DNA from 4 places in the Janthinobacterium svalbardense genome. Region 3 is predicted to be linked to each of the others. Evidence: predicted binding sites of a transcription regulator. Region 3 holds the regulator's gene; each other region holds the start of a gene.

Region 1 (4,608 bases), 2.5 Mb from region 3:
GCTGGAAGTGCTGTTCAAGCAGCAGGGCATCGGCTTTGCGCGCGCCAAGGTGGGCGACCGCTACGTGCTGGAAGTCATGAAGGAAAAGGGCTGGATACTGGGCGGCGAGGGTTCCGGCCATCTGCTGTGCCTGGACCGCCACACGACGGGCGACGGCATCGTTTCCGCGCTGCAAGTCTTGTCCGCGCTCAAGCGCAGCGGCCAGAGCCTGCAGCAATGCCTGGCCGAACTGGTGCTGTTCCCGCAAACCCTGATCAACCTGCGCGTAGCGCCCGGTTTCGACTGGCAAAAAAATGCCGCCATGGTGGCCGAGAAAGAATTGGTCGAGGCTGAACTGGGCGACACGGGCCGCGTGCTGATCCGCGCATCGGGCACCGAACCGCTGATCCGCGTGATGGTGGAAGCGAAGGATAAAGGTCAGGCCGAATCGATGGCGCGCCGCATCGCGGATAAAGTCGGTGTGTAAAGGCAAGCGCCGATAGTTTTTTCCATCTAATTCGTCTATGGCAATTGACGAAATTGGGTGGGGGCGTTATTATCTTGTCTTCGGAGTGTGGCGCAGCCCGGTAGCGCACCTGGTTTGGGACCAGGGGGTCCAAGGTTCGAATCCTTGTACTCCGACCAAAGTCATAAGCGGGCTGTCAGAAATGACAGCCCGTTTTCTATTCCGCGCTGGCATTTCATTGCTGGCGCGCATGGATTAAAATACTGCACCTTTCCGCCCATCGTTCAACGGATAGGACAACGGTCTTCTAAACCGTGAATGGGGGTTCGATTCCCTCTGGGCGGACCAGTTTCATACTGGCCACGGCTTGCGCCATGCGGCCGCAATCTTCTCTCTTCCTGTCTGTCAGCACGCGGCCCTAAGGCTGCGCAAACAGCACCACGATCAGCAAATACAGCAGCGGCACCGCGCACAGCAGCGCCGAACATACCGAAACGATTTTTCTGTTGGCCAGTCGGGCCAGACGCAGCCGTTCCCGCACGGGCAAGTGCTGGCGGATCACGCTGCGCGCGCGTGGCTGAAACGGTTGTTCGTGCATGAATTCTCCCTCGTCGATCAGCAGTTGATGCTGTCGAGCATAGCGAGGGGGATCTAAAAATGGTGTAAACAGTGGGCCTGGCGCCGCAAGCGCGGCGTAAAGATGCGGCTGGCATTGAGAGCGGCAGCGGGCGCTGGTACGCCGCTGCCGTGATGCGGCTTATGATGAGGCTTGCTCTCCCTGGCGGCGGCGTGCCAGGAAGCCCAGCATGCCCAGACCTGCGAGCAGCATGGCATAGGTTTCAGGTTCCGGCACGGCGGAAATGAAGGCCCTGTAGTTGCTCAGATCCTTGGGCAGGCCTGCCACCGTGAAAGTGGTGCCGGCGGCCACGGGTGCGGCCCAGTGGAATACCAGTTCGCCCTGGCCGAAGTGGATGGCCAGATAGTCATAGGCGGCCGCGCTCGTATAGGAATTGACGCCAGCGCTCCAGCCTGCCGTGGTGCCGGCGGTGCAGCCCGAGGTGGCGTTGTCGCAATACGAGACGGCGGCGCCCAGGCTGCTGCCGAACACGCCATTGATGTAACCCTGGATGGCCGCAGGACTCTGCGGCACCAGATTATCGTCATAATATTTCACCTGCAGTGCCGGCGATGGTGAATACGTGACGGTGCTGCTGGCGATGAGGAAACCGCTGGCAGGCCCTACATCCACCCAGGTGGCCGCTTGCGCCGCACTTGCCAGTACAGTCATTGCGGCCAGCATGGATGCCTTGATGGCAATATTTTTTACGCTTTTCATGAAAACCCCCTTGTGCTTGAGACAGTCGCTTCATCGTGTCGGGGCGCGTCCCTGCCTGCCGGGGAGGTCATCCCATTGCCCGTTTTTAGCTGCTTTTAACTATTTCCTGCGCGTAGCGAATACGCAAATGAAAGCTTACTCTTGATATAAATTAATACAATTTTAATAATTCTATTGGTTCGCTTGACAACATCGTATATGGCTATGTTTGACTGTGCCAGCGATAGCCAGCATGACGTTGGGAAATGGCGTGACAAGGCGCGCCAGTCTGTGCTGGCGGCGTCACGGCTTTGGGGAGGGGGGTCAATCGTTGTTGTTGCTGACGCCAAACAGGCGGTCCTTGGCGTTGAGCAATTTTTGCACCTTGGCGCCCATTTTCATCAGTTGCGCCATCGATTCGGGCGACAGGCGCTGCAAGTCGTCGAACCAGGTGTTGGCCAGGTCGACCAATTCATACATTTCGCGCATGCGCTCCTGCGCATACTGGTCCACGGGTTCCGTGGCCGGCGCCAGCAGCGATTCTCGCAGCACCGTCAGGGTGGGCGCCACTTCGCGGCGGCGGCGTTCGGCGGCTACCACGCGGAAGATTTGCCACACATCGCCCAGAGACGAAAAATACTCGCGCCGGTCGCCGGGGATGCGCGACTGGCGGATCAAGCCCCAGCCCTGCAATTCCTTCAAGCCGATGCTCACGTTCGAGCGTGAAAAACTCAGGTGTTCCGCGATTTCGTCCGCGTGCAAAGGATGCTCCGCGACAAACAACAAGGCGTACACTTGTCCCACCGTACGGTTAAAGCCCCAGCGGCTGCCCATCTCGCCGAAATGGCTGACAAAGGTCAGGATCAGCGGCGTCATGTGGATATGTTGAGTTTTCATAATTATCTGAATTTTTTCACGCCACACCCGCAGGGTCAATTGATATATGTCATGTTTCGCAGTATTATACAGAAAATCGAATTTACAGAAAATTCTGAAAACTCAAAAAGTATAGAGATGCCGACCACGCCACTGTCTTTGCCCCGCTTTATCCTTCCCCGCGCCGCCAGCCTGGCGCAAGGTGGCGCCGCCTTGTTGTGGCTGCCACAAGCGGCCTTGCTGGCCTGGGCCGTGCAAGCCATGCTGGACGGTGCACCGTGGCGCGCGGCCCTGCTGCCGGCCGCCGGCGTGCTGCTGCTGGGTGTGCTGCGCGCCGGCGGCGAAGCGTGGGGCGCGCGGCGCATGTACGCGGCGGCGCGCGCCCATCTGAGCACCTTGCGCGCCCAGGTGGCGCAAGCGCTGGCGCAGCGTTCGCCGCTGGACCGCCAGCGCGCGCAGTCGGGCCAGGCGGCCAGCGTCATCGCCGAGCAGGCCGAAGCCATCGTGCCATATCTGGTGCGCTACAAGCCGGCGCGCTGGAAAGTGCTCACCGTGCCGCTTGTGATCCTCGCCGTGGTGACGCCGTTGTCGTGGATCGCGGCCTTGATCCTGCTCATCGCCGCGCCCCTGATTCCCGTCTTCATGGCCCTGGTGGGCATGGGCGCGCAAGCGGCCAGCCGCGCGCAGATGGTGGAAATGGGCAGCATGAATGCCTTCCTGTTGGACCGCCTGCGCGGCCTGGCCACCTTGCGCGCGCTCGACGCCGTCGACGCCACGGCCGAACGGCTGGACGCCTCGTCGCAATCCGTGCGCCGGCGCACGATGGTGGTGCTGCGCATCGCCTTTTTGTCGTCCGCCGTGCTGGAACTGTTTTCCGCGCTGGGTGTCGCCATGGTGGCGGCGTTTATCGGTTTCTCCTTGCTGGGTAGCATCAATTTCGGCACTTGGGGCCGCGAACTGAGCCTGGGGCAGGGCTTGTTCATCCTGCTGCTGGCGCCCGCATTCTTCGAGCCACTGCGCGAACTGGCCGCCGTCTGGCACGACAAGGCGGCCGGCGAAGCGGGCCTGGCCGGCCTACACGACCTGGCGGGCGAGGGCGTGCCCTTGCCAGGCTTTGGTGTGGCAGTGGCTGCCGTGTCCGCTGCCGCCATGGCGGTGGCACCGCCACCGGCCGTCGACATCCATCAACTGCGCTTTGCCCATCCCGGCGAAGCGCCCGTATTCGAGCGCTTCGACTTGACGGTGTGCGCCGGTGAACACGTGGCCCTGCTGGGCGCCAGCGGCGCCGGCAAGAGCACCTTGCTGTCCCTGCTGGCCGGCTTGCTGCCCGTCAGCGATGGCGAGATCCGCATCGGCGGCGTGCGCCTGAGCGACAGCACCGTGAATACCTTGCGCCAGCGCATGGCCTGGATGGGCCAGCGTCCGCACGTGTTTGCCGCCTCCGTCAGCCAGAATGTCACCCTGGGCCGCCTCGGTGCGAACGCTGCGCAGGTGACGCAGGCGCTGCACCTGGCCGACCTGGCTGGCGTGGCGCAGGCGCAGCCGGCCATCATGCTCAGCGATGGCGGCCAGGGCTTGTCCGGCGGCGAAGCCGTGCGCCTGGCCCTGGCCCGCGTGGCCCTGCATCCGCATGCGGACTTGCTGCTGGTCGATGAACCGACGGCCCACCTGGACAGCGAAACGGCGGCGCGCGTGACGGACGCCTTGCTGGCACTGGCCAAGGGCAAGACCATGCTCGTCGCCACGCACGACCCCGTGCTGGCCGGCCGGCTGCAGCGCACGGTACAGGTCGATGTCCGGGCGCAGGCACAGGAGCACGAACAGGAACAGCCGGCATGAAAACTTCCCGCATATCGAACCCCGTCCTGCGGCAATTGCTGCTGGCCCAGCCCGGCAAGCTGATCGGGGGCGCCTTGCTGGCGGCCCTGACGGCGGTGGCCGGCATGGCTTTGCTGGGTTTGTCTGGCTGGTT
Region 2 (4,608 bases), 3.0 Mb from region 3:
GACGCCTTCGACGCCATCGATCGCCATCAGGGCCCGCTCGTTGCGCCGCTTTGCCGCTTCCAGCCGGCCGGGCGGCGGTGCGGCATGCGCGAGGCCCGCCACCGCGTGGCTACTCGCCTCGTCCGGCACATACGGCATGGCCGCATCCTCAAAGACGGCGTATGGCGCTTGTACGAATTTACTGTTTGACATGACACATCCTCCTGATGCTGCCCATGGCACGCGTGGAACAAGGAGGCACGGCAGCGCCTCTTGCCCGCCAGGCCATGCATGGCAGCCACACCTGACCCTATCATCATCGTGCAAAAGGTGGCGCAGTGCAAGGAAGCATCACGCCGCCGCGCCGTTTTCTGTGACCATGCTCAAGTATATAAATTGATGTCGAGCGCCACCACCACGCGTCGCATCTGGTTGGCAAACGTGATATTGCCGCCGCCGGCAAACAGCAGACCGACGGGATTGCGCTGCTGGTTCCAGGTCCAGATGGACGAGCCGGAGTCGCCGCCCGCGCTGAATGCTCCGCTGACGCCCGTAATGGCGATCTGGTCCTGGAACAGCGCGATCCTGCCGCCGCCATAATTGACGTTGATGGTGGCGCCCAGGCCCGTGATGCGGCCCTGCGTCAATTGCGTCGTGCGTCCGGATTTGCCGACCAGCATGCCCAGCGCGGGCGCTGCCAGCGCATTGCTGATGCGGAAATAGGCCGGCACGCCACCGCTCAGGTAGACCAGTTCACGACGCACGCGGTCTGGCCAGGCCCAGCCGGTGGCGCAATCGACAAAATTGACGCCGCCACTAAAATTGATGGGCACGAAGCGTTCGAGCACGGCCACCTGGTCTTGCGGGCAGCGCCCGCCATCGATGGGACCCGGCTGCACGATGCAGTCGTTGAACGCGCCGCCGTTGGAATTGGCCAGCACGTGATTATTGCTCAGAATCATCAAACGGCTGTTGCGCGGCGCGCTGCGCCCCACGGCCAGGCAGCCGATGGTGCCAGCGGTGATGCGGAAATGCCCGACCGAGACGCCGCCCGGCGCCGGACGCAAGCGGAAACGGTGCGGTTGCGCGTCGATCACGCCCGTGACGACGATATTCACGGGCACCCTGTCGCTGGCCACGGCGCGCACGCCCATGGCCCCCACGATGGCCGCCTTGGCGCGGTCGACGGACGTCGGTTCGGCCACGTACAGGGTCAGGGCCGGCAAGCCCGGTTCGCCGGACGAGCTGTCGCTGGCGCCCTCGCCCAAGCCGATGGACACGCCCTGGATATTGCCGCCATCGCTGAAGGCGTCGGCGGCACGCACGCCGCCCGCCTGGGAAATGGACTGGCGCATGCCGTCTTCGATACTGCGCTTGATTTCCAGCAATTCCATGCTGACGCCGCTCAGGGCGTCGGGCACGTCCGAGACGGACGCGCTCTCGATCGTATTGTCGTCCTCGCCGGGGGTGGAAAATTGGCCGATGGCCTCTTCATCGTCTGCGCTTTGCCCCTGGCCGCTGCTGCCGGGTGGGGCGCTGAAACCGTTATCATTGCCGATCATCATGTTCTCCTCGTGGTTTGCTCTGGATATCCAGTGTGGACGGGCCGCGCCGGCCGGTATTGATCTGGATTGAATTGCGCAGGCGCGTGGCCGCCCTGCGCCAACGGGGCCAAGCGGGCAAAAATAGTTCCCTCGTCAAGGTTGAGCGAGATCAGGCGTGCGGGCAGAGGCGCCGCCGTATACTTGGCCGACAGGCTGGAACCGGGCCTGCTCCACGGCAGCAAGGTTAGCTACAACAGCAAGGTTAGCAACACCGGCAACGGTATGGATGGGGAAACAATGACGAGCCCTGGTACGACACGCCACGACGATGCGCCTGCGGGCGAGCAAGCAGGCCAGCATGCCGGTTTTGTGCAAGGCATGGCGGCCTGGGCGGAAAACCACCGCATCAGCCCCTGGCGCGGCAGTTTTGCCGACTTCATCGAGCAAATCCTGCCCGGCCGCGCGGCCCTGCTGACGCGCAGCGCGCACCACTACTTGTGGGACATGATGCGCTGGAACGGCCAGACCGATGAGAGCGGGCGCTTCCGCTGCCGCCTGTTCGACGACGAACTGTTCGGCATCGACGAGGCGATCGACCGCGTGGCCGCCTACTTCAAGGCGGCTGCCGCCGGTTCCGAAGTGGGCCGCCGCATGCTGCTGCTGCTGGGCCCGCCGTCGGGCGGCAAGTCGACCCTGGTGATCCTGCTCAAACGGGGGCTGGAAGAATACAGCCACAGCAGCGAAGGCGCGCTGTACGGCATCGCCGGCTGCCCCGTGCACGAATCACCGCTGCATCTGGTGCCGCACAGCATGCGCGCCGACTTTCGCGCCAGCTATGATGCCGAGCTGCATGGCGAACTGTGTCCCCATTGCCGCGCCCGCCTGGAAGAACAGTACGCGGGCGACTTCCTGCGCATGCCCGTCGAACGCATCCACCTGTCCGAGGCGGGCCGCTGCGGCATCGGCACGTATGCGCCGCACGACCCTACCACGGCCGACCTGGCCGACCTGGTCGGTTCCGTCGACCTGTCGAAAGTGGCGCAGTACGGCGACGAAGGCGATCCGCGCGCCTGGTCGTGGTCCGGCGCCGTGTATGCGGCCAGCCGCGGCATGCTGGAAATGATCGAAATCCTCAAAGTCAAGCGGGAATTCCTCTATTTACTACTCACCCTGACGCAGGAAAAGAATGTCAAGGTATCGCGCTTTCCCCTGATTTACCTCGACGAAACCATTCTCGCGCACACGAACCTGGCCGAATTTCGCAAATTCCTGCAAGAAAGCGAAAACGAGGCGCTGCTCGACCGCATGGTCATCGTGCAAGTGCCGTATACGCTCAATTACCGCGAAGAAGCACGCATTTACCGCAAGCTGATCTTAGCGGCCGCGCCCGCCTTCCGCGACGTGCACCTCGATCCGCACGTGCTGCATGCGGCGGCGGTGTTCGCCATCCTCAGCCGCCTGCCCGAAGGCGAGGACAAGGAAACCGAACGGGTCAAGAAGCTGCGCGTGTATGCGGACGAAGATGTCGACGACTTGCAGCATGCCGACATCCGCCGCTTGCGCGCGCGCGACAAGGCGCCCGACGAGGGCTTGTCGGGCGTGTCGCCCCGTTTCGTCATCAATGCCCTGTCGCACGCCATCATTTCCGCTCAGCGCAACAGCCTCTCCACCATGGATGTGCTGCTGGCCCTGAAGGATGGCATCGAAAGCGATGCGCGCATCGAACCGCGGCGCAAGCGCCAGTGGGTCGATTACCTGGTGCTCACGCGCAAGGATTTCTATAACCGCTGGGTCAAGGCCGACGTGCACAAGGCCCTGTTCGTGTCGTTCGAGCAAGAAGCACAGGACTTGCTGAGCAAGTATCTCGATGAAGTCGAAGCCATGCTCGACAACCGCCAGATCCGCGACCCCATGACCAGCGAAGAGCGCCGCCCCGACGAGCGCTTCCTGCGCGCCGTGGAAGAAAAAATTCATATCAGCGACGCGGGCAAGCAGTCGTTCCGACAAGAAGTGGTGCGCAAGGCCATGGGCGCCTTCAAGCGGGGCGAGCCCTTTGGCCTGGGCAGCCACGCGCAACTGCACGATGCCATTCAGCAATATCTGTTCGAGCAGCGGCGCGACGTGCTGCGCCTGGTCGGTTCGGCCAAGCGCCCCGACGATGACGTGCGGGCCAGGATCTCTGCCGTCGAGCAGCGCCTGGTGGACGAATACGGCTATGACGCCCATAGCGCGCGCGAAGCGCTCAACTACGTGACCACCTTGCTGGCGCAGGAATAGCCATGTCCGCCACGACTTCGCCAGCTTCCACCGCCCCTGCCCAGGCCCAGCCCTGGTACGGCTTGTTCTCGCGCGGCGCGCGCGACTGGCTGCGCCACAACCAGAAAGTACGCGAAGCCGTGCAGGCGCACTTGCCCGAGCTGATCGCCACGCCTGACTTGATCGACGGACCGCAGCAGCGCACGGTGCAAGTGCCCATGCGCCTGCTCGAACATGCGCATTTTCGCCTTGCGCCCGCGCGCAACAGCGTGGGTGCAGGCCAGGGTGACGGCCAGCCCGGCGATCTCCTGCGCGCGGCGCGCCCTGCCGCCACGGGCGAGGCCGGTGCGCCAGGCGGCGATGGCGAGGGGGCGGTGCGCCTGCTGCTGGAGTTTCCCATCGACGATATCCTCGACTGGCTATGGGACGCCTTCGCCTTGCCGCACCTGAAACCGCGCCACCTGGGCGCGATCGACGACGTGCGGCTGGTACGCAGCGGCCTGGACCGGCATGGCGCCCGCTCGCGCCTGGACCGGCGCCGCACCGTCAAGGAAGCGATCAAGCGGCGCGCCTTGCAAGCGCAGCCCGTGCCCTTTACCAATGATGACTTGCGCTACCGCCAGGTGCTGGCACAGCCCCGGCCCAGCACGAATGCCGTCGTGTTTTTCGTGCTGGACGTGTCGGCCAGCATGGCGCAAGCCGAGCGCAAGTTGGCCAAATCCTTCTTTTTCTTTGCCTTGCAGGGCTTGCGGCGCAGGTATGCGCGCGTGGAAACGCGCTTCATCGCCCATACGACGCGGGCCTGGGAATTTTCCGAAGCCGAATTCTT
Region 3 (4,608 bases):
CGGCGAACCGCGTGGCGCCATCAGCAAGAAGGCTGGCAACAACGACAAGCTGGGCGATTGCATCGACTGCACCCTGTGCGTGCAAGTGTGTCCGACCGGCATCGATATCCGCAACGGCCTGCAGTATGAATGCATCGGCTGCGCCGCCTGCGTCGATGCCTGCAATACCGTGATGGACAAGGTCGACCGGCCGCGGGGACTGGTACGCTACAGTACCGACCATGCGATGGAAAACAACTTCAGTTCGAAGCAGATCCGCCAGCGCGCCATGCGCCCGCGCGTGCTGATCTACACTTCCATCCTGGCCCTGATCATCATCGCCGTGTGTACCTCGCTGGCGCTGCGCACGCCCCTGAAAATGGACGTGATCCGCGACCGCGGTTCGATGGGACGCGAAGTGGAAGACGGCATGATCGAAAACGTCTACCGCTTGCAGATCATGAACACCTCGGAGCAAACCCAGCATTTCAAAATCAGCGCTTCCGGCTTGCCGGGCCTGACCTTGCTGACGCGCGAAGAGGTGACCTTGCAGCCGACGGAAACGCTGGGCTGGCCGATCCGCCTGCGCGTACCGCACGGCGTGGGAGAAAAGGGCTCGAACAAGATTGCGATCGAATTGCACTCGCTGGACGACCCATCGCTGCATGTGCGTGAAAGCGCGGTATTCATCGTACCGCGGTGATGTTGATTCGGGGTCGGACCCTCTGGGTCCGACCCCGGTATTTCGCCGTAGGGGTAGCATCAAACATGCGTTAGCTTTACTTTATTTTCAACCCAGAAGCAAAAGCTGGGGTCAGACCCAAAGGGTCTGACCCCAAGGAGAACAAAATGTCCGACAGTCTCAAGCTGCAAGCCCCCGTTGCCCCGTGGTACAAGCATCGCTGGCCATGGCTGCTGATGATCGGTCCCGGCCTGTCCGTGGTCGTCGGCAGCTGCATGGCGTATATCGCGTTTACGCAGCCCGATGCCCTGGTGGTGGGTGATTATTACAAGCAGGGCAAGGCGATCAACCAGGATTTGCGGCGCGACACGATCGCCAGCGACCTGGCGATGGATACCAGCCTGTCGTATGACGTTGCTGCAGCGCGCCTGAGTGGTTCCGTGCACAGCTTCGGCAAGGCTTACCAGGGTCCGCTGCAGTTGCATCTGGCGCATGCGACCTTGCCGGAAAAAGATATCAAGCTGCTGGTGCAGCCCGATGCGGCCGGCAATTTCTCCGTGGCGCTGCCGATGCTCGAGCGCAGCCGCTGGCAAGTACTGGTGGAAAACGACAAACGCGAGTGGCGCCTGTCCGGCATCTGGACCTGGCCCCTGCAGCGCAGCATCGCGCTGCATGCGGATGAAGAGCTATAACGTACAGCGCCGGGAAAAAACCGTAGCGAGCGGCAGTGATTTGTGGCTAAGAAGCGCAGCTGTGCTAGAGCACAGCGAGCATCGCAGGCCGCAAAGCGCGACGCGCAGTAGGTTTTGACGGTGCTGTTATTTACAGACGTCCGTGCCGGCTGTAATGGCCTTCAATTTTGCTGGCTGCAAGATCTCGATCTCGCGGTTGGAGACGCGCAGCCAGCCTTCCTTCTTGAATTTCGACAATAAACGGCTGACGCTTTCGATGGTCAGCCCCAGGTAATTGCCGATTTCCTCGCGCGACATGCGCAGCTGAAATTTGCTGGCCGAATAGCCGCGCGCTTCATAGCGCGAGGCCAGGTTGACGATAAAGGCGGCAAAACGCTGGGTCGCCTGCATATTGCCCAGCAACAGCATGACGCTTTGCTCGCGTGTGATTTCCTGGCTCATCATGCGATGGAAATGGCGCAGCAGGGTCGGCATATTGCCCAGCAACTGTTCCAGGCTGGAAAACGGAATTTCACACACTTCGCTGTCTTCCAGCGCCACCGCATTACAGTGGTGGCGGTCGGCGCTGATGGCGTCCATGCCCAGCAGTTCGCCAGCCATCTGGAAACCCGTCACCTGCTCTTCACCGCCCGGATTGATCTGGTACGTCTTGAAGTGCCCCAGGCGGATCGCGTACAGATTCTGGAACGAGTCGCCGATGCGGAACAGCGAGGCACCGCGCACGATCTTGCGGCGGCGGCCGATGATCTGGTCCAGCCTGTCCATGTCGCCCACATCGAGGCCCATCGGCAGGCACAATTGATGCATGCTGCAGGTCGAGCATCGCGCACGCAACGCTTCCACGGTCACTGTGGGCATGGTGGGAGTGAGTAGCGCTTCAGTCATGTCGGTACCTTTTAGAAAATGCAATAACGAGTTTACTGCATACAGGGTTGCCGTGTGCCAATTTCACCGCATTTCCGCTGAATAAACGACGTTCCAACCTTGATTATATGGCAACATCGTTAAAAGCCCATGTGGGAAAGGCAATTTGCGCGACGCCGCTTGCCAAGTTGATGTATTGATAGGAAAATTCCCGACAGCATTCTCTGCCGCCTGTACCGCCCGGTACTGAAAAGGAAATCATGAAGCCTCTCGGCATCAAAGCAAAAGTCGCGCTGGCCACCAGCCTGACCTCGATCGCCATGATCGCGCTGGTCACCATGATACAGGTGCAGCACATGCGCGCCGACTTCACCCGAGTACTGCTGAGCCAGCAATCTGCCCTGATCAGCCGCACCGCTGCCGAACTCGACGACAAGCTGGGCATGCTGCTGCAGATCGTCACGCTGACGGCCAGGCAGCAGCCGCCGGAATTGATCGCCCAGCCCGCCCAATTACGCGAATACTATTCGCGCCGCTCGATGCTGGTGCTGTTCGACGACGTGCTGGTGCTCGATGCGCAAGGCGCCGTCGTGGCCGACATGCCGGAAGTGGCGGGGCGCGCCGGCATCAACGTCGCCGAGCGCGAGTATTTCCAGACCGTCCTGCGCACGCGCCAGCCCATGATCACCGAGCCGATGCTGGGCAAATCGAGCGGCATGCCCATCGTGCAGATGGTGGCGCCCGTGCTCACGGCCGATGGCCAGGTGGCCGGCGTGGTGATCGGTGTGCTGCGCCTGTACAAGGACAACCTGCTGGGACGCCTGCGTTCGGAAAAGATCGGCAAGAGCGGCTATTACTTCATCCTCACGCGCGGCGCCGTGCCGCGCTACGTGCTGCACCCCGATACCAACCGTTTGCTGCAGCCACGCCTGCCGAACGCCAACCTGACCACCACCGAGTTGTTGAGGCAAGATGGCGAAGGCAGCATGGTCAGCACCAACAGCCGCAGCATCACGGCCGTCAACAGCTTCAAACGCCTGAAATCCGTGAACTGGCTGCTGGCCGCCTCGCTGCCTCTCGACGATGCCTTCGAACCGTTCGATGGCGTACTGTACCGGCTGGTGCTGTGGAGCATCCTCGCTTCGCTACTGGCCGCGTTTATTCTGGGCTGGGTCACCGTGCGCCTGCTGTCTCCGCTGGTGCGCCTGCGTGACACGCTGCAAGCCATGCGCACCAGCGGCAGCCGTTTCACGCCCGTGCCGGTGCGGCAGCGCGACGAGATCGGCGAACTGACGGAAGCGTTCAACGGCCTGATGAGCGAACGCGACCGCCTGCAGCAGGAACTCGAAGCGCGCGCGACGGAGCTGGAACAGGAGCGCGACCGGGCCGAGGCGGCCAACCGCGCGAAGAGCGATTTCGTGGCCAATATGAGCCATGAAATCCGCACGCCCCTGAATGCCGTACTGGGCATGGTGTATTTGCTGGGCAATACCAGGCTCGATACGGAACAGCGCAAGTATCTGACCATGGTGCGCGTGGCGGGCCAGTCGCTGCTGGGCATCCTCAACGACGTGCTCGACTATTCGAAGATTGAGGCGCGCCGCATGGAATTGTCGCCCGTCGAATTCGACCTCGACGAGGTCATGAACACGCTGGCCACGACGATGACCATGAATGCGGGCGAAAAGGAGCTGGAACTGGCCATCGCCGTCGAACCCGACGTGCCGCGGCGCCTGGTGGGCGACGCCCAGCGCCTGCAGCAAATTCTCGTCAACCTGGCCGGCAACGCCATCAAGTTTACCGAGAGCGGCGAGGTGGTGGTGGCCGTCAGCCTGGCCGAAAGCCAGCAAGGCCGCGCCTGGCTGCGCTTCGAAGTACGCGACACGGGCATCGGCATGACGGAGTTGCAGCAACAGCAGCTGTTTGCCGCCTTTTCACAGGGTGACCAGAGCATCACGCGGCGCTTCGGCGGCACGGGCCTGGGCCTGGCCATCAGCAAGCAGCTGATCCACATGATGGGCGGTGATATCGCCGTGGCCAGCAGCGAAGGCAAGGGCAGCCGCTTCTGGTTCAGCGTGCCGTTCGAGATGCTGGCGCAGCCGGCCGAAACGCGGCGCACGCCAGCCCTGGGCCAGTTGCGCCTGCTGGTGGCCGACGATAACCGCACCACGCGCGAACTGATCGTCAAGCTGATCGAGGCCTGGGGCTGGCTGGCCGACGAAGTGGACTCCGGCTTTGCCGCCATCGAACTGTACCGCGAACGCCTGGCGCAGCAGCAGCCGTACGACGTGGTGCTGGCCGACTGGCACATGCCCGTCATGGACGGCCTGGCCACGGCCAAGGCCATCCGCCAGGCGGCCAGCGGCCAGCGCCAGCCCATCGTGGTGATGG
Region 4 (4,608 bases), 1.3 Mb from region 3:
TGAAACTGGGCGACAAGCTGCGCTTCGACATCGCCGGCCAGCCCGTCGAGGCGGCGATCACGAGTTTACGCAAGCTGGAATGGGGTTCGATGCGCGTCAATTTCTTTGTCATCATCAACCCGGCCGCCATGGCGGACACGCCGCAGACGTGGATCACGGCGTTTCACTTGCCTCCCGCACAGGCGGACCTGGGTAATGCCTTGCTGCGCGACTATCCTAATCTGACGGTGGTCGACGTGGGCGGCGTGCTGAAACAGATCCAGGGTGTGCTGGACCAGGTGGTCACGGCCGTCGAATTCCTCTTCGCGTTTACGTTGGCCTCGGGCTTGCTGGTGCTGTATGCCGCGCTGATGGGGTCGCAGGACGAGCGCACGCGCGAAGCGGGACTGCTGCGCGCGCTGGGTGCCACGCGGCGCCAGCTGGCGCAGGCGCAGCTGATCGAATTTTCCCTCGTGGGCGCGCTGGCCGGCTTGCTGGCGGCCACGGGCGCGGCGGCCATGGGCTGGGCCCTGGCCACGTATCAGTTCAAGTTCGCCTGGAGCTTCGCACCGGGCGTGTGGGCCTTCGGCCTGCTGGCCGGCGCCCTGTGCGCCATCGCCGGCGGCTGGCTGGGCTTGCGCAATGTATTGAAACATCCGCCGCTGCAAACGCTACGGGAAGGCTAAGTTGCCAACTACGCGCTGACGCTGTCGCCCGCGCCCGCGCGCAGAAATTGCGCGTAGGACATGACCGGCTGCCCCAGCTGGTGCGGCGGGACGTCGAACAGGGCCCAGAAATACGTCACCCGGCCCAGGCAGATGGTGGGTGCGGCGCAGTAGCGGAACCAGTTTTCGCCGATCTGGCTGGAATACATGCCGTCGCTGTCGGCGTCGGAAAAGTACGGGATCACGCGCATTTCCAGCAGGGCCAGCAGCAGGGATTGCGGTGCGTCGCTGTCGCGCGCCATTTCATATTGCGTGTGCAGGCTGCGCTCCGTCTCGATGATCATCAGCCTGGCGTGGCCGTCGCGCGTGAAGAACAGGATGCCGCAGGGATTGGGAAAGATGTAGAACTCGACGAAGCCATGGCGCTGGCACAGCTCGTACACGACTGCGGCCAGGGCTTCGTCTTGCAGGAAAGCATAGTCGTGCAGCAATAGCAAGTCGCGCACGGTATCCGAGTGCTGCAGGAAAAATTCGCGCTGCAAAGAGACGATTTCCTGTTCCAGGATGTCGAGCGCATCGTCGTCGCTCTTCTTGATGTAGCGGTCGATCAAGCCCCGGTTGAAGGCCGTCACGGCCACTTTTTCATCGGCTGCACCTGTAAATAAAATCTTCTTGCACGGCAAGTCGCGCACGGCCTGGCAGAATTCCAGGCCATTCATTTGCGGCATCGAATAATCGACTACCAGCACGGAGGGCACGGCAAAGCGCTGCGCCTGGCCGCTGATGCGCCAGATGCGTTCGAGATCGAGCGCCACGTTGCATTGGTCGGGCGGCAGGTTTTGCGTGTCGAAATTGACGTGCAGCGGTGTCTCGCCCAGTTGCGTGCTGTGGCGCAGCCAGTGCAGCGCGCTGCTGGTGTCGTGGAAAGTCTTGCGCGCCAGGCCAGGATCGAGCTGGAACGCCAGGCTTTTCAGGAAGGAATCGCTGTCGTCGATCAGTACGGTCAGGGTCGGATGGGTGTAGACGGGCAGTTGCATGCGTCACCTCGCGCGGTGGATGGATGGAAAACGGGTGTGGGTGGGCACGGGCAGGGGCTGGGGAAATTCCAGCACGAAGATGGCGTAGGCACCTTCGCGCGCCACGCAGCGGATGCGTGCCTGCCAGGCTTGCATGATTTGCCGGCACAGGGCCAGGCCGATGCCGCTGCCGTTGTGCGCAGGATACGAATAGAAGCGGTCGAAGATCAGCGGCAGGCGGTTGGCCGCGATGCCGCAGCCCGTGTCGATGAACAGCAGGCGCGGCACGGGATGGGCGCCATCGATGATGATGCGCACGCGGCCCTTGCCGGCGCGGTGGATGCTTTTCAAGGCATTGCGCAGCAGGTTCAGCAGGATCACCACGCACAATTCCGACTGGCCCGGAAAGGTGAAATCGGCGCGCACGTCGACCTTGACGATGTCGCGCTGGGCCGTGCTGGTAAATGGATAGCGGCGCAGCACGGCCGCCACGCTGTCGTGCATGGCCACAGCTTCGTTCGCTTCGAGCTTGCGGTTGACGGCGCTGGCGCTGAGCAGGAACAAATCGATCATGTGGTGCATGTGGCGCACTTCGAACTGGATGCGCGCCAACGCTTCCAGGTTGGCCGCGTCCGGCGGCCGGTCTTGCAGCTTGCGCTGCAGCCCGCGCACGTTCGCCTCGACGCTGACGAGGGGCGTGCGCAATTCGTGCGCCACGCTGCCCAGGCCGGCCGCCAGCCCGGCCAGTTTCTCTTGTGCACCCACATGGCGCCCCACCTTGACCACCGACAGCACGGCAATCGTGAACCAGTGCACGGGCAATTGCTGCAAGACGTCGCCGCTGAGCAAAAAGGCGGGATCACCAAACACGGCAAACGCCAGGCAGGCCAGCAGGGTGCCGCTCAGGTAGGCCAGCATGGCGATGCGCGTATCGAAATGAAACAGCACGACCAGCGCCACCAGCAGTGAATGCATCCACAGCGCTGCGGCGTGGTTCATCAGGAACATGTAGGTGAAGAAAAATGGCAGTTCGAAGGTCAGCCCCAGGAACAGGTACACGCTGAACCAGGTATTGCTGAAGCGGTCGGGCCACAGCGCGGGCAGGAACAGCAGGGCGGAGATGGTGCGCAGCAGTGGCGATTCGTATTCTTGCGGAAAAAAATAATGCCACAGCGCGTAGTACAGGGGCATACCCAGCGCACCGATGAGTGCCAGGGTGCGCACCTGCGCGCGCCGCACGGGCGTGTGTTCGATGGCGTCGTGGAAATGCAGGAAAGGCTGGAGCAGCTTGCCTTGCCACCGTTTTCCGGAAGGGGACTGCACGTGCATCATGATCAGGGGACGTGTTCGTTGAGGCGTGTCAATGCAACATGATCGGCGGGTTCTCTCCTTATCAGCACGATATCAGCATAACTGTTGAGCTGTATCAAACTCTTGCCGGATGGCTCGCGCATGTTGGACGCGGTAGTTCCCCCGCAACCAATCAGGAGTCCCCTATGTCACACGCCCTTTTTCCCCTGTCGTCCCCCGCCATCCATGCCGAACAACAGATGCCTGCCTTCGTGCGCGCACGCATGGATGAACATTACGTCGAGCGCATCGAGAAGCTGCTCGGTGGCGAACACCTGCACGAATGGCAAGCGATGCCCGCGCGTGCAGTCATGCTGGCAGGTAATGATTACCTGAACATCGCCGGCGAGACCGTGCTGCTGGCGGCCCAGGCGCGCGTCTTGCAGGGCGGCGGCGCCATGCTGATGTCGTCCGTGTTCTTGCAGGAAGGCAGCCGCCAGCACCGGCTCGAACAAAAATTCGCGGACTATCTCGGCAGCGAAGCCTGTGTGCTGGCGCAGTCGGGCTGGGCCGCTAACGTGGGCTTGCTGCAAAGCCTGGCCGGGCCCGGCATCCCCGTCTACCTGGACATGCAGGCGCACGCCTCGCTGTGGGAAGGGGTGCAATCGGCGCAAGCCGTGCCCGTGGCCTTCCTGCATAACGATGGCGCCCACCTGCAGCGCCAGCTCGACAAGCATGGCCCCGGCATCATCGTCGTCGATGCGCTGTACAGCACGAATGGCAGCGTGGCGCCGCTACTGGAAATGGTGGAAATCTCCGAGCGCAGCGGCAGCATGCTGATCGTCGACGAGTCGCACTCGCTGGGCACGCACGGCCCGCAGGGCGCGGGCCTGGTGGCCGAGCTGGGCCTGGCCGGGCGCGTGCATTTCCGCACGGCGTCGCTGGCCAAGGCGTTTGCGGGGCGGGCGGGGCTGATCACCTGTTCGGCCCGCTTCAAGGGCTATTTCCTGTCCGCCTCGCGGCCCGCCATCTTCAGCTCCTGCCTGCTGGAACACGAGCTGGCGTGGTTCGATGCGGCGCTCGATTTCATCCGCGCCGCCGACGGCCGCCGCGCCGCCCTGCGCCGCCACAGCGTGCAGCTGCGCCAGGGGCTGGCTGAGCTTGGCTACAACGTCAGCGACGGCACCGAGCAAATCATCGCGCTGGAAGCGGGCGCTGAACCCGACACCCTGATCCTGCGCAAGGCGCTGGAGCGGCACGGCATCTACGGCGCCGTGTTCTGCGCGCCGGCCACGCCGAAGAACCGCTCGCTGGTGCGCCTGACCCTGAATGCGGGCTTGCGCGAGGACGAGTGCGCCAGAGTGCTGGCCGCCTGCGCCGCCATCCGCGACGAGACGGGCATGGCGCGCTGGCCGTCGACGCGGCGTTTGCGCAAGCTGGCGCTGGTGTAGGGAGCGCGCGTCAGCCGTTGCCGGGCTGGCTGCCGGCGATGCCGGCCAGCAGCAGGGACAGCGGTGCCAACTGCTGCGCGCTGGCGCTGCCCAGCAATTCCTGGCCCAGCGCCTGCGCCGTCGCATCGGCATGGATCAGCAGGGCTTGCCCCGTATCGGTGATGACGGCATAGCCGACGCGGGCATCACGCGCATCGGCCTGGCGCG

Evidence for each region. Region 3 encodes FNR, which switches genes on or off when oxygen is low (the NO sensors DNR and NnrR bind a similar motif). Its sites were predicted from a motif close to TTGATNNNNATCAA; they were not measured.
Region 1: the regulator FNR is predicted to act here: its motif matches at 2,697-2,710, upstream of cydD (thiol reductant ABC exporter subunit CydD).
Region 2: the regulator FNR is predicted to act here: its motif matches at 1,601-1,614, upstream of CNX70_RS15650 (serine protein kinase).
Region 4: the regulator FNR is predicted to act here: its motif matches at 3,077-3,090, upstream of cqsA (alpha-hydroxyketone-type quorum-sensing autoinducer synthase).

Annotation. Positions count from the first base shown of each region.
Region 1 covers NZ_CP023422.1:2,773,387-2,777,994, forward strand. Annotated here, with positions in the region: gene glmM (phosphoglucosamine mutase) at 1-466, shown strand, start outside; tRNA gene CNX70_RS12485 (tRNA-Pro) at 548-624, shown strand; tRNA gene CNX70_RS12490 (tRNA-Arg) at 719-793, shown strand; gene CNX70_RS12495 (hypothetical protein) at 864-1,043, opposite strand; gene CNX70_RS28875 (PEP-CTERM sorting domain-containing protein) at 1,203-1,781, opposite strand; gene CNX70_RS12505 (GbsR/MarR family transcriptional regulator) at 2,085-2,657, opposite strand; gene cydD (thiol reductant ABC exporter subunit CydD) at 2,775-4,475, shown strand; gene CNX70_RS12515 (amino acid ABC transporter ATP-binding/permease protein) at 4,472-4,608, shown strand, end outside.
Region 2 covers NZ_CP023422.1:3,529,598-3,534,205, forward strand. Annotated here, with positions in the region: gene CNX70_RS15640 (hypothetical protein) at 1-192, opposite strand, end outside; gene CNX70_RS15645 (chymotrypsin family serine protease) at 363-1,544, opposite strand; gene CNX70_RS15650 (serine protein kinase) at 1,821-3,800, shown strand; gene CNX70_RS15655 (DUF444 family protein) at 3,803-4,608, shown strand, end outside.
Region 3 covers NZ_CP023422.1:291,997-296,604, forward strand. Annotated here, with positions in the region: gene ccoG (cytochrome c oxidase accessory protein CcoG) at 1-682, shown strand, start outside; gene CNX70_RS01225 (FixH family protein) at 829-1,353, shown strand; gene fnr (fumarate/nitrate reduction transcriptional regulator Fnr) at 1,480-2,238, opposite strand; gene CNX70_RS01235 (response regulator) at 2,478-4,608, shown strand, end outside.
Region 4 covers NZ_CP023422.1:5,287,624-5,292,231, reverse strand. Annotated here, with positions in the region: gene CNX70_RS23570 (ABC transporter permease) at 1-665, shown strand, start outside; gene CNX70_RS23565 (response regulator) at 674-1,681, opposite strand; gene CNX70_RS23560 (sensor histidine kinase) at 1,685-2,989, opposite strand; gene cqsA (alpha-hydroxyketone-type quorum-sensing autoinducer synthase) at 3,157-4,401, shown strand; gene CNX70_RS23550 (MarR family winged helix-turn-helix transcriptional regulator) at 4,412-4,608, opposite strand, start outside.